2 regions of the Desulfitibacter alkalitolerans DSM 16504 genome follow, and region 1 is predicted to be linked to the other one. Evidence: a T-box and tRNA genes for the amino acid it is inferred to sense, from the RefSeq annotation. Region 1 holds a T-box; the other holds one or more tRNA genes.
The links. The T-box of region 1 lies ahead of serS (serine--tRNA ligase). A T-box ahead of a tRNA ligase gene usually reads a tRNA of that ligase, here a tRNA-Ser.

Region 1 (7,268 bases):
CTTTTGCGTTGTCCAAGCAGTTGTGGAGTCTGTGGATAACTCTTCAGAGTTATCCATCAGAATCCACAACTGAGGCATATCCACAGCCTCTTGCTTTAAACTCGGAGGCTAATCCATTAAGCGGCCATATCGTTTGCTGATCGATAACCGAATATCCTCCGGGGATAGCTGTTTATCCAGTGCTCTATTCTTTTTATATCTTCCTCAGTATAATCATCTATATTTGATCCTTTGGGGATAAACCGACGTATCAGTTTGTTTATATTCTCATTGGTTCCTCTCTCCCAAGAACTGTATGGATGAGCATAGTATACGGTTACCCGTTTGTTCTCCTGGTTTAGGAGTGATTTTTCTAAAGACTCATAATCCAAAAACTCGCTTCCGTTGTCCACTGTGATGGATTTAAATTTCTTTTTAAACCCATCTCCATGCAGGAGTTCGAGGTAATCGAGCTTCTCTTTGACGAATTCCTGAGTCTTTTGGGGTATTTTGAAAATGATTTCTTCCCGCCGCTGCCTCTCGCTTAATACGAGCAGGACAGGTCCACCACCGTCACGTTTTCCTACCACACAGTCCATCTCCCAGTGACCGTATTCTTCTCTGGTCTCTATCTCGGGGGGTCTATCTTCTATGCTGGTTCCTTTGAGCTTCCTGTGGGTTCTAACCTTGCTGTAGGACCTTTTTTTCTTATCCTTCTTAACAGGCAAATCTTTGTTTGTGATGTTTAAGAAAATCCCCTGGTCTATGTAGTTGTATAAAGTCTTTGTGCATATGCTTGTTTTAAACTTCAGTTCCTTTGCCTTGATTTCACCAATAACTGCATCCGGTGAGTACTTGTCTTTAATTATTTTCCTTTCAATGTGCTCTACTAGCTTGTGGTCATTGCCTATTTTGAGCCCAGGCCCTTTGTTTTGCCCATTTTTATCATAAATCCGTTGCCCCACATCAGCACAATATTCTTTCCGATAGGTTAAATCGCTGTTTTGAAGCTTTATTGTTCCTTTTGAGATTTCTCTTTCAATGGTTCGCTTGTTTCTACCTAGCCTATTAGCTATTTCAAGAGGCCCTATTCCTTCTCTTAGCAAATCTTCGATTCTGTATCTTTCTCTTAGGCTAAGGTGTTTATTTTTTCTAGCTTCTAAGGTATTATTATATTGGCTCATGGTATCTCCTTTGCAATGTTTTGTTTGATCACTTAACATTATACATTGGATTTACCATGAGTCTATATTTTTGATGCCCTACGGCATTTAATTTTACAACTTACCTTTACAGTTTAGCTTTACAGTTTAGCTTTACAGTTTAGCTTTTAAATTTTTCCAGTTTTGCCATTCCACCCATGTAAGGACGCAAGGCTTCCGGTATTATAACACTTCCATCCTCCTGCTGGTAGTTTTCTAATATAGCTGATAAGGTTCTTCCTACAGCCAATCCAGATCCATTTAATGTATGAACATATCTTGGCTTGCCTTTTCCAGGCCTGTAACGGATGTTGGCCCTCCTTGCCTGAAAATCCTCAAAGTTGCTGCAGGATGAAATTTCTCTATAAGTATTAAAAGATGGAAGCCATACCTCCAGGTCATAGGTTTTTGCAGATGAGAAGCCAATGTCTCCTCCACACAGGGTAACAACTCTATAGGGCAGCTCCAGTAATTGCAGAACCCTTTCCGCATTATTGGTTAATTTTTCTAGCTCCTCATAAGAATTTTCTGGTGTAGTAAATTTTACCAATTCAACCTTGTTAAATTGATGCTGGCGTATTAATCCCCTAGTATCTCTTCCATGGGCACCAGCTTCCGCCCTGAAGCAGGCACTATAGGCAGTATGATATATTGGTAAATCTGCTTCATCTAATATTTCTCCAGCATATATATTGGTTACTGGCACCTCAGCAGTGGGAACCAGCCAATAGTCAGTATTGGCCACCTTAAACATATCCTCTGCAAACTTGGGCAGCTGACCTGTACCTATCATGGACTGGCTGTTTACCATGAAGGGTGGAAACAGCTCTATGTAGCCGTGTTCGGAAATGTGTAAATCCAACATAAAGTTAATTAAGGCTCTTTCCAGCCTTGCCCCTCCACCTCTATAGAAAACAAACCGGGCCCCTGTAACCTTTGATCCTCTTTCGAACTCAATTAGGCCAAGGTCCTCTCCAATATCCCAGTGAGCCTTAGATTCAAAGTCAAATTTCCTTGGTGTACCCCAGGTTCTTTCCACCCTATTGTCCTCATCACTTTGACCATCTGGAACAGTTTCATGAGGTAAATTAGGGATTAAAAGAAGAATATTTTCCAGCTTGTTTTCAACTTCCTTGGCCTTTTCATCTAACTCCTTAATTGCTTGTGAAACCTGTCTCATTTCCTCAATCATTTCATCTGCATTTTCTTTTTTCTTCTTAAGTTCAGCAATTTCCTCTGAAACTGTGTTTCTTTTGTTTTTGAGAACCTCTACCCTGCCAAGGAGCTGCCTTCTTTCTTTTTCAAGGGCTTTAAATTCTGACAGGTCCGTACTGGCTCCTCTTTTTTTCAATCCAGCTTCAACTGCACCAATATTATCTCTTACAAATTTTGGGTCTAACATAGGTTCTTCCCCCTTTGTTATATTCTATAATAAAAAGCCCTCATCCCCAGTAATAGGGGCGAGAGCTCTCGCGGTACCACCCTTAATTAACCTTATTCTAAGGTTATCTCTATAGCTGTAACGGTTCTAACCGTAGACTGGTTATGGATTACCCCTTCCCAGCACCCTCCAAAGTGGATTCACCAAAGTATTCTATTGGTTTGCACCAACCACCAACTCTCTAAAGAAACACCTTTGGTTACTATTCTTTCTCTTAGGGTTTAAGGTATTTATTTTGTAAAATAATACTATATTCTAGTGGAAAATTCAACCTTATTTCTAGATTTAATTATGTTATTAATATTATCCTTCTTCAATATTATTATACATAATTTCAGTAAATAGTTGTTCTCACTCATCTATCATATCCACAAAATACTGATGGATTCTTAAATCATCAGTAAGTTCAGGGTGAAAAGAACATCCCAGAAGCTTGCCTTGTCTAGCCATTACAATCTTATCATCATGTTTTGACAGTATTTGCACACCAGGTCCAACCTTAGTTATATAAGGTGCCCTAATAAATACGCTAGAAAAAGGCTCATCTAATCCCTCAATGGTTAAGTCCATTTCAAAACTATCTACTTGTCTTCCATAGGCATTTCTAACCACTTCCACATCTAAGAGACCTAATCTTGGCTGATTGCTGTCCCTTATGTCCTTGGACATGAGTATCATACCGGCACAGGTACCAAAGAGGGGCATTCCCTCCTGTACCCGTTTTTTAATAGCTTCCATTAAATTCCATTCAATTAGTAATTTGCCAATAGTTGTACTTTCCCCACCTGGTATAATTAGAGCAGAGCACTTGTCCAAATCTTCTAACTTTCTAACCTCAACCACATCAACACCACATTTGATGAGTGATTGCTTATGTTCTCTAAAGGCCCCCTGTAAAGCTAAGACTCCTACTGTTTTCATAACATGAATCTCTCCCTACATGTCTATTGCTGCATCTTAAGTAAAACAAAATTTGGCTTGCACCCAGTTTACCAGCCTCTTTCCTGCATTCTCTGATTTTCTTCTATGCTTGAAATCTCAAGTCCTGGCATTGCTTCCCCTAAATCTCTTGAGATTTGGGCTAGTATTTGTGGGTCATTAAAATGTGTTGTAGCAGTTACTATAGCTTTAGCCCTCTTGGCAGGTTCGTTAGACTTGAATATGCCTGAACCAACAAATATTCCATCACAGCCAAGCTGCATCATAAGAGCTGCATCAGCAGGTGTTGCTATACCACCAGCTGCAAAATTTACTACAGGAAGCTTTCCATTTTCAGCAACATAATGTACTAAGTCATAGGGTGCTTGAATGTCCTTAGCAAATGTGTATAATTCATCTTCTCTCATGCTTGTTAATCGGCGAATTTCGGACATCATCATCCTCATATGGCGTACAGCCTCCACCACATTGCCGGTACCTGGCTCTCCCTTGGTTCTTATCATGGCAGCACCTTCATTTATTCTTCTAAGTGCTTCACCAAGATTTCTTGCTCCACAAACAAAGGGAACCTTGAAAAGGTTTTTATCTATGTGATACTGCTCATCTGCAGGAGTCAAAACTTCCGATTCATCAATATAGTCAGCACCAAGGGCTTCCAAAATCTGGGCCTCCACAAAATGGCCTATTCTGGCCTTTGCCATTACAGGAATGCTGACAACTTCCATGATATTTTTTATGATGGTTGGGTCAGCCATACGGGCAACTCCACCTGCAGCTCTTATATCAGCTGGAACCCTTTCTAAAGCCATCACCGCGCATGCACCAGCTTCTTCTGCAATCTTTGCTTGTTCTGGTGTAGTTACATCCATAATAACGCCACCCTTTAACATCTCCGCTAAACCACTTTTGACCTTCCAAGTGCCTTTCTTTTCCATATATAACTCCTCCTGTATATATTAAGTTATTGGTACCTAATTGGCTATTAAATTTACCAATATATTTTACTACATATTTTAGTCTAACTCAACATTCTCATTTTCTTTGTGAATATTGAGTTTTGCCAATGCACTAACTTTATCCCTTTCGCCTATTCTCATAAGCTTTACTCCCTGGGTAACCCTTCCCATCTGGGATATTCCTTCAACCTCTGTTCTAATAATAATTCCATCCTTTGTCACTATCATAAGCTCCTGCTGCTCTTGAACTACCCTTAACCCTACGAGGGAGCCTGTTTTTTCAGTAATTTTTAGCGCAAGAATGCCCTTTCCACCCCTAGACTGAATTCTATATTCCTCTGAATCAGTTCTTTTTCCAAAACCATTTTCAGTTACGCATATAACCTGACTATCTTTTTCAATAATATCCATGGATACAACCCTATCTTCTGCAGAAAGCTCAATGGCCTTAACACCTCTGGCAGTTCTGCCCATTTTTCTAACTTCTTTTTCAGAAAAACGAATGGATTTGCCCTTTCTAGTCCCTAATATTAGCTCTTTATTTCCATCTGTTAGTCGAACACCAATTAATTCATCACCTTCGGAAAGGGTAAGTGCAATTATGCCATCCTTTCTAGAGGTATCATAGTCACTTAAGTCAGATTTTTTCACTATTCCCTTGGCTGTTATGGTTATTAAATTTTTCCCTTCTTCAAATTTCTTAACAGGTATCACAGTGGTTAAACTTTCTCCACTTTCTAAATACAAGAGATTAACTATGGAAGTACCCTTGGCTTGTCTGCTAGCTTCTGGTATTTCATGGACCTTCAAGCGGTATACCTTACCCTTGTTTGTAAAAAACAATAGGTACTGGTGGGTGTTAGCTACAAAAAGATGTTCTACAAAATCCTCATCCCTGGTAGCCATCCCACTAATTCCGCGTCCTCCCCTTTTCTGGGACTTATATGTGTCAACATTTAGCCTTTTAATATATCCCCTATGGGTAATGGTGATAACAACCTCTTCCTGCTCAATTAAGTCCTCTATTTCTAAAACATCATCCTCTAAATTAATGTGTGTCCTTCTTGGGTCATTATATTGCTGTTTTACTTCTTTTAATTCATCCTTAATGATACCCGTGACCAGCTTTTCGTCAGCTAATATTTTCATGTAGTAATCAATTTTTTCCATGAGCTCTTTATATTCATTTTCTAATTTTTCTCTTTCTAAAGCTGTTAAACGCTGCAGCCTCATGTCTAAAATAGCCTGAGCCTGGATATCACTTAAACTGAAGTTATTTATCAGGTTAACCTTAGCTTCTTCTGTATTTTTTGATGAACGAATTAGTTTTATGATAGCATCAAGATTTCTAAGGGCAATTCTCAATCCTTCAACAATATGAGCCCTTTCTTTTGCTTTCTTAAGATCATATTTAGTTCTTCTGACTATAACATTTTTCTGGTGATCCACATAATGTTCTAAAACTTGTTTAAGGTTAAGGACTTTAGGTGCTCCATCAACAATTGCCAGCATAATAACTCCAAAGTTTTCTTGTAATTGTGTATGCTTGTATAATTGGTTCAGCAGCACATTTGGATTTACATCCTTGCGCAATTCTATTACAATGCGCATTCCCTTTCTATCGGATTCATCTCTTAAATCAGTAATACCTTCAACCTTTTTTTCCCTTGCCAGTTCGGCAATTTTTTCAATTAACCTGGCTTTATTTACCTGATAGGGAATCTCTGTTATGATAACTTGGGTTTTTCCATTATTTAATTTTTCAATTTCTGCCTTGGCCCTAATCTTAATAGATCCACGACCAGTCCTATATGCTTTTTTAATACCTTCTGTTCCTAATATTATGCCGGCTGTTGGAAAGTCAGGCCCCTTAACTCTTTTCATAAGACCATCTATAGAAATATCTGGATTGTCAATTAAATCAATAACTCCATCTATAACCTCTCCCAGGTTATGGGGAGGTATATTTGTGGCCATGCCAACTGCTATTCCTGCAGATCCATTAATAAGCAGGTTAGGAACCTTTGATGGCAGAACTATGGGCTCTTCTGTTGATTCGTCATAGTTAGGAATAAAATCAACAGTCTCTTTGTTAATATCCTTCAGCAGCTCCATTGCAATTTTGGCCATTCTGGCTTCAGTATAACGCATTGCTGCTGCTGAATCTCCATCAACTGACCCAAAATTTCCATGTCCATCTACAAGAGGATACCTGAAAGAAAAATCCTGGGCCATCCTAACCAGGGTATCATATACAGCGGAATCACCATGGGGATGGTATTTAGCTAAAACATTACCAACAACATTGGCAGACTTTTTATGGGGCTTATCAGGAGTCATTCCCGATTCATACATGGCATAAAGGATTCTTCTATGTACCGGTTTTAATCCGTCCCTAACATCAGGTAATGCCCTGCCAACTATTACACTCATTGCATAGTCTATATATGATTTTTTCATTTCCTGCTCTATATTGACAGGAACAACTTTTCCTTCCAAAATTTCACCCATTTAACAACACCTCGATTTAGATATCTAAATTCTTCACTTCTCTTGCATTGGCTTCAATAAAGTTACGTCTTGGTTCAACCTTGTCTCCCATTAGTATGGTAAATATTTCATCAGCCTTTACCGCATCATCTAGGGCAACTCTTAAAACAGTACGACTTTCCGGATTCATTGTTGTATCCCATAATTGGTCAGGGTTCATCTCTCCAAGACCCTTATATCTTTGAATACTGAAATTTCTAT
Region 2 (7,268 bases), 110 kb from region 1:
TTTGAATGGATTCATTAACTGCAGCTAGTATCATATCCTGAAGCATTTCCACATCTTCAGGGTCAACTGCATCCGGGGAAATCTCTATGGACACTATTTGCTGCTTGCCATTTGCTACAACCTTTACTGCTCCTCCACCAGCAGTTGCCTCAACTGTTCTTTGTTCAATTTCTTCCTGCATTTTTTTCATTTGCTCCTGCATTTTTTGAACCTGCTTCATCATTTTACCCATATTTGCCATTCCCATTGTATAAAATCCTCCTTAATTTCTAATCTTTTACTTCTATAACATTACCACCAAAAATTTTGATGGCTGCTTCCACCAAATCACCATCTTTAACATCTTTTTCCTTGTCTTCATTAGAAGCTGTAATACATCTTATTTTAACCCGTTCTTTGAATAAATAAGCCAGGGCATCTTCAATTATCTGTTTGTTTTCTTCTTGCTCTAACTTTTCTTTATGAAAAGAGTGGCTAGGATGGAACTGAATCATAAGGCATCCATCCCCATATTTTACGGGTGTACCCTCCACCAGGAAAGCATGGGTGGTAACTTTATTCTTTTTAACTATTTCCAGCACTTTGCTCCAAGATTCTTTTACTAAGCTTAAAGATAATTCACCTGCATTGACACTTCTATTTTCATCAGATGAGGCTCTGGGTGCAGTCTTTTCCTCTTTAAATACAGGCTCTTTTGCAAGCTCTTTTTGAACATGCCCCTTGGGTATATTTCCACTATCAGTTCTAGCTTGCGGCCTTTGTACATGGCTTGTTTGTTGATTTTCCTTAAGCCTTTTCATTTCATTTTCTAAGTTACTGATTCTTTCTATAATAATATTCATAGTATTCATGGAAGAATCCATGGAAGTTTCTTCTCGAAAGATATATTTAAAAAACGCCATTTCCATAAGAAGCCTGGGGTTGTTGCTCCATCTCATTTCTGTTTCAGCTTTATTAATGCATGTAATGGCATAGTCTAGATCACCCACACTAATCTGATTATGCTTCAAAAAGAATTCTTTCTTATCTTCTATGGTATGAATGAGGAGCTCCTCACCACAGGTTTTATATATTATTAGGTCTCTAAAATAATCCAGCAGTTGATTGGCAAATTGCCTAATATCCTTACCTTCCTTTACTATCATATTCAACCTGTTTATTAATTGTTTAATATCTTTGGAAATTAATAGGTTTACTACATCTGCAACATAGTCAGTTGCAACGATGCCAAGGGCTTCATTGATTTGCTGTACTGTAAGCTTTTGTTCCCCATAAGAAAGACACTGATCCATTAAACTCAGGGCGTCCCTCATGCCTCCCTGGGCCAATCGGGCAATAATAACCAATCCTTCTCTATGGTAGTCAATACCGCTTTTTTCACATATTTCCTCTAAACGATTAACGATTATCCCAGGGTCAAGCCTGCGAAAGTCAAAACGTTGGCACCTTGATAGAATTGTGGCCGGCAGCTTATGGGGTTCTGTTGTGGCAAAAATAAAAATTACATACTCAGGTGGTTCCTCTAAGGTTTTTAGCAAAGCATTAAAGGCTTCAGTAGTTAGCATATGTACTTCATCTATGATATAAACCTTGTATTTGCTAAGAGCAGGTGCTAAATTTACCTTCTCTCTTAAATCTCTAATCTCATCTATCCCCCTATTAGATGCTCCATCTATCTCAAGAACATCAAGGGAATTTCCTGAGTTAATGGCATCACAAGAAGCACATTCATTGCACGGCTCGCCGTTTTTAGGACTTAAACAATTAACAGCCTTGGCAATAATCTTTGCCGTAGTAGTTTTGCCAGTACCCCTTGGTCCGCAAAGCAAGTAAGCATGGGAAAGCCTATTTGCCGATAGTGCATTTTGCAGTGTTCTGCTAACATGGTTTTGTCCCACTAATTCATTAAAATCCTGTGGTCTCCATTTTCTATAAAGAGCAACGTAACTCACTATACCACCACCCTAAGTAAAGTCCCTAATAGTAATTATACCAGAACAGCATGAAAATTGCAGTTTTTCTAGGCTAAACTAAAAATCCTAGGTCCTAAAACCTAAGATTTTTAAAAATACAATATTTAAGACCGTGCACCTATCTTCGAATATTGCTCTCCCAGGCGTCAACCCCATAGTTAGCTACTATCAGGCTGCCCTACGGCACACGAAAATAATCACTTACCGCTGCTTCCTTCCGGACCTGACGGGGTTCATGAGTTTCCGTTGCGTAGGACCTGATGATCAACACCACTTTTGAGGCTCAGTCCCCAACAGAACAAACCCTTGGATTAGGCATCAGCCCTACTATAGCGGATTGTAGGTACAGGGCACCGCTACCTCCCCGCCTAGCACGGTCAAAACTCACAATAGTAAAATTAATGGCGGAGAGAGTGGGATTTGAACCCACGGTACCCGTTAAGGTACACCCGCTTTCCAGGCGAGCGCCTTCAGCCAGACTCAGCCATCTCTCCACTAAAATAATCTTTTATTATAGTTATCTTATCATTATTTCTTTGTCATTCTTCGTAATCTTCGAAAACAAGCCTAGTAGATAAGCTACCTAAAGATATTATCACCTTGAGTATCTTTTGTCAAGATGGATGCCCACCTTAATGCCTGTAAATAGTTGTCATATAGTAGTCATATCACTCATTACATGCCATGGTACTTTTCAAATTTTTTCAAAAGATGTACTTGAATAATACTAACGTCTTTTTTGTGGTTGTTTATGTTTCTTATTGCCATACGGCCCTTCTCGTCTCGGTCCATATCCACGTTTATTGTCAGTTCTTTTTTGGCGAAGGGGAGCCTCTTCAGTTAGCTTAACTGGGATTGTGTCTGTTTCCTTGGTCAACAGCTTTATGGCAGCAGATAATAGAGTTACTGAGTCATTTGCCTCTAACAGGTCCTCTGCAAGCTGATTATATGGATGAAGGTTTCCTTCTTCAACAGCACGCATTAGTTTTTCTACTGCAATTCTTTGCTGACCTTCTATTGCTTCATTTAATGTTGGTATGGGCTTGCGAATCATTTTTCTGTTGGTTAATTGTTCAATTAGTCTTAGATGATTTAACTCTCTTGGGGTTACAAGGGTGACGGCAAGGCCGGCTCTGCCTATACGTCCAGTACGACCAATCCTATGCACATAACTTTCGGGATCCTGTGGAATATCAAAGTTATAAACGTGGGTGACTCCACTAATATCTAACCCCCTGGCTGCAACATCAGTTGCTACCAAAATATCAATAATCCCCTCTTTAAAGTGACGCAAAACACTGTTACGTCTTGCTTGTGTTAAATCTCCATGGATCCCCTCAGCTGAGTATCCACGTTTATTTAAAGCTTCAAAAAGCTCATCCACACGTCTCTTGGTTCTGCCAAATATTATTGCCAATTCAGGAGACTGAATATCTAAAAGCCTGCAAAGAACATCAAATTTTTGCTTCTCCTGAACCTCATAGTAATGCTGCTCAGTGTTTGGAACAGTTACTTCTTTTGTCTTTATCTTAATAAATTCAGGGTTTTTTAAAAATTGATTGGCAAGATTCTGTATGGGTTTAGGCATGGTAGCTGAAAAGAGCAATGTCTGCCTTTCTAAGGGGATCTCTTTAAGAATATTTTCAATGTCCTCTAAAAAACCCATATTTAGCATTTCGTCTGCTTCATCCAGCACAACCATTTCTATCTGGTTAAGCCTCAGGGTCTTTCTTTGCATATGATCCATTAAGCGCCCAGGGGTTCCAACTATGATTTGGGGCCTGTTTTTAAGAGACCTTATTTGCCTATTTATATCCTGTCCACCATAAATAGGTAGAGCACGAATACCTTTAAACTGCCCTATCCTGTTTAATTCCTCGGCAACCTGTACCGCCAGCTCCCTTGTGGGGCAGATTACAATACCCTGGGTTTTCCCATTATCAGCATCCATTTTCTCTACCAAAGGAATACCAAAGGCCGCTGTTTTTCCTGTGCCTGTTTGTGCTTGACCTATAATATCTCGACCAGCCATGGCAGCTGGAATTGCCTGCTCTTGTATTGGAGTAGCTTCCTCAAAACCCATATTTGTAGTGGCCTGAATTACTGGGTGGCTTAAACCCATTTCATAAAATGTTGGCATGTTTCTATCTCCTCTTAAATTTTTATTCTTTACTTGCCTTTTGGTGCATCTATATATAATCAATCGGTTATGCTGCTTAATATGCTATTTAATAGTAACTTTCTTTATATGATGCACTACAAGCCATTTATTTATAATAATGGCCATTTCCCACTATTAAAGGGCATTTCATATTTTTAATGAAATGCCCTACACTTGATAATACCTTAGAACAAAAAATAATACAACTATTATTTGAATTGCAGAGCCTATTGCAGAGCCTATTGCAGAGCCTATACAAAACTTAACCTTAATTGTAAATCCTAAAATTACTCCTTAGTACATATGTTAACTAACTTTTAACGAGTTTTTCTGGCAAAATACGGCATGAAGTGGTCTATTATAAATGCTGTTATAACCCCTGACACTGCCCCAGCTAACAGGATAATAGCAAGAAGTCCCCTGGCCAGGTTCTCAAAATCACCCGGGGAAATATTAGCTATATAAATATTATAGACTGCCACAAAAAGAGCTACAAAGGACGGAATAAATTTAAAGAACCTATTGGACTTAAATATTTTACCCAAAAACCATGTAAAAAGTACAAAAACCATAATAGTAGCAGCTATAATAACTACAAAATTTGTCATGAGTTAATTCCCCCTATCTCTATAGGTATTTGTGTGAACCTTTGAAAACTTCATTTAAAAAAATCCAAATTATGATATAATCGAAAATAGGCTTTCCATGCTCTATCTATTATACACTTTCACTAAAGGAGTTAACAGTATGGCCCAACTATTCTTTCGCTATGGGCAGATGAATGCTTCTAAATCAGCTCAGCTTCTAATGATAGCACATAATTATGAGGAGCAAAACAGGAAGGTTATAATCTTTACACCTTCCATTGATGATAGGTTCGGCAGGGGTGAAGTAGCATCTCGGATTGGTATTAGCTAATCAGCAATAGCCATAGATAATACCATAGACATTCTTGAAACAGTCAAGAATTGTGGCAACTGCTATGGTTTATATATCATTCTAATATATGCTTTTTCGAATCCCATTTTTTCATATAGCTTAATGGCCCTGTTATTATCCTTTGCAACATGCAGAGATATTTTACCCCCTGACAGCTCAATAGCCTTATTTAGAAGCTGGGTAGCTATACCTCTCCCCTTTATTGTTCTTTTAGTAGCTATATACCCAAGATGATAAGTTGGTATAAAATCCTCAAAGCCTGTATGTATTACTACTGAGATCCCTGCTAGTTCACCATTGTAGTAGGCCATTAATACAAACCCTTTTTCAAAAGCTGCATGTAATGCTTCTCTTATCTCACACCTGGGATCTGTATATTCCATCAACCATTCATCCATTAATGAAACAAGTTCGTCAATGGAAATATCAATTTCATCTCTTTCAACCTTCCTGACAGTTAAATTCACACGTCCATCATTTAGTAGGATAACATGATTTCCCTTTGATAGATTCCCTTTTTCTAACTCCTTCATAAAGCCGGCAATGGCATATCCTTGTTCTGTACTAAACCTGATATTTTCTACTTGTTTAAAGATATTAGTATATCTTATTAATTCCTCCTGACTGATTCCAGTTATTATGCCATTAGCATCATATATTGAATCCAGGGCGTCCTGAGCTATAGAGCTGTTGAAATTTAGCAGGTGTCTGTTGTATTTATTGATTTCTACATGAGCATCTTCTATTGGAATGATTTTTAAGCTCTTCTTTTTAAAGGATTCATAGATTACATTACCATAATTAATAGTACAGTTATACAGCCTGGGCAGCTTCTTTATCTTCTTGTTTATCCACAACTGCCTAAAGCCCAAACTCATTCCTGCAACAGAAAAGCCATAACTCATTAGTGAAAATACAGTATCTATTTCCCCCTTAACCTGGCTGTGGAGCTCATCTGATATGAATGATAGAGCTGTCATGTTTAAGATGTTATTCTCCAAACCTAACGTTGCATTATACCATCCATTTTTAGCACATAATTCCTTACTGTAAGCAATACAATCAGATTGTTTATGACCATGCTGGATGATTCTTATATTATCTCTTTGAAACTCCTTGCCTTTAAATACCCTACTGTTAACGTTACAAATAAAGACACATTCAATATCATACTGCTGAGAGATTAAGGCTAGAGATTTAGCCAAAGCACCGTCTGTTCCTGTACATATGGTCCTCTTGTTAATGTCCATGGCATCTTTTATAAGTAAATAAGTTAGTCTATCTATTCTCTGGCCCGACGGATTATTTCCTTCAAGCTTAAGATAGATTTTTGATATGCCCAGCTTGCTTTCAAGCTTCTCTGCTCTTACCAAAGGTGTTTTACCTACCATATTGACAACAATACTTTTACTCATAAGCACCTCCTATAGTGTACATATAAAAATGGCCACAATTTAACCATTCGCCACATTATTTGATAACCCTCCAGCTAATTAACACATAATTGCAGTTGCACTGGGATATTGAGCTTAATCTTGGGGCAATCTATGCCTGGAGGTGTGCAGAATAAAAATGAAGGAAGAAAAAATCAAAGCTTTTTTAGAGACAATTGAGCTGCTTAGAAGGGAACTTGAAAAAATTACCGCTGATGGCGAGTTGTTAACCAGCCATGAGGTTGTCAAAAAAAGTCAGGAGTTGGATAAATTCTTAACAGAATATTATCTTCTTATAAAAGAAAACTCATCAAAAGAATAAAAGATAGCAAAAGAGGCTACCTTACAGTAGGCTCCTTGCTATCCTTTTTGGTAATGATATTAATATTTGTCATTTAAGAATTTTTTCCTTTTTGCCAATCAAAAACCTGTTCAGGAGCCCTATTCATACTGTTCCAAATAACGAGCAGCCTCATCGGTAATATACTCCTCAAACGAATAATATTCTTGTTCTGCCTTTCTGGCCGTTTCAATAGTTTTATCAGGGGGGAACTTCATATTAGTAGGGCACGGCGTATATACCTGGACATAGGTAGGACCCACTTCCCTGGCAATTATTATAGCAGACCTCACAGCCCGGGCTACCTTTTGGGGACTGGCCACCGTCACCCGTACGCAGTATACACATCCAGAAATCTTTGCCATTTCATAAATTGGTATCTTAGGAAAAGACTTCCCCTTGGGTGCCATGCTCAATAGCTG

Region 2: it has a tRNA-Ser gene. The T-box ahead of serS (serine--tRNA ligase) is inferred to sense a tRNA for this amino acid. The anticodon was not compared.

Annotation. Positions count from the first base shown of each region.
Region 1 covers NZ_KK211102.1:288,697-295,964, reverse strand. The annotation lists gene K364_RS0115710 (IS30 family transposase) at 117-1,163, opposite strand; gene serS (serine--tRNA ligase) at 1,303-2,583, opposite strand; T-box leader at 2,635-2,847, opposite strand; gene pdxT (pyridoxal 5'-phosphate synthase glutaminase subunit PdxT) at 2,974-3,543, opposite strand; gene pdxS (pyridoxal 5'-phosphate synthase lyase subunit PdxS) at 3,612-4,496, opposite strand; gene gyrA (DNA gyrase subunit A) at 4,575-7,028, opposite strand; gene gyrB (DNA topoisomerase (ATP-hydrolyzing) subunit B) at 7,045-7,268, opposite strand, start outside.
Region 2 covers NZ_KK211102.1:399,885-407,152, reverse strand. The annotation lists gene K364_RS0116290 (YbaB/EbfC family nucleoid-associated protein) at 1-247, opposite strand, end outside; gene dnaX (DNA polymerase III subunit gamma/tau) at 270-1,952, opposite strand; RNA gene ffs (signal recognition particle sRNA large type) at 2,084-2,350, opposite strand; tRNA gene K364_RS0116280 (tRNA-Ser) at 2,376-2,467, opposite strand; gene cshA (degradosome RNA helicase CshA) at 2,701-4,113, opposite strand; gene K364_RS0116270 (hypothetical protein) at 4,452-4,742, opposite strand; partial or broken gene K364_RS26365 (thymidine kinase) at 4,882-5,049, shown strand; gene K364_RS0116260 (pyridoxal-phosphate dependent enzyme) at 5,115-6,488, opposite strand; gene K364_RS0116255 (aspartyl-phosphate phosphatase Spo0E family protein) at 6,646-6,828, shown strand; gene K364_RS0116250 (thiamine pyrophosphate-dependent enzyme) at 6,948-7,268, opposite strand, start outside.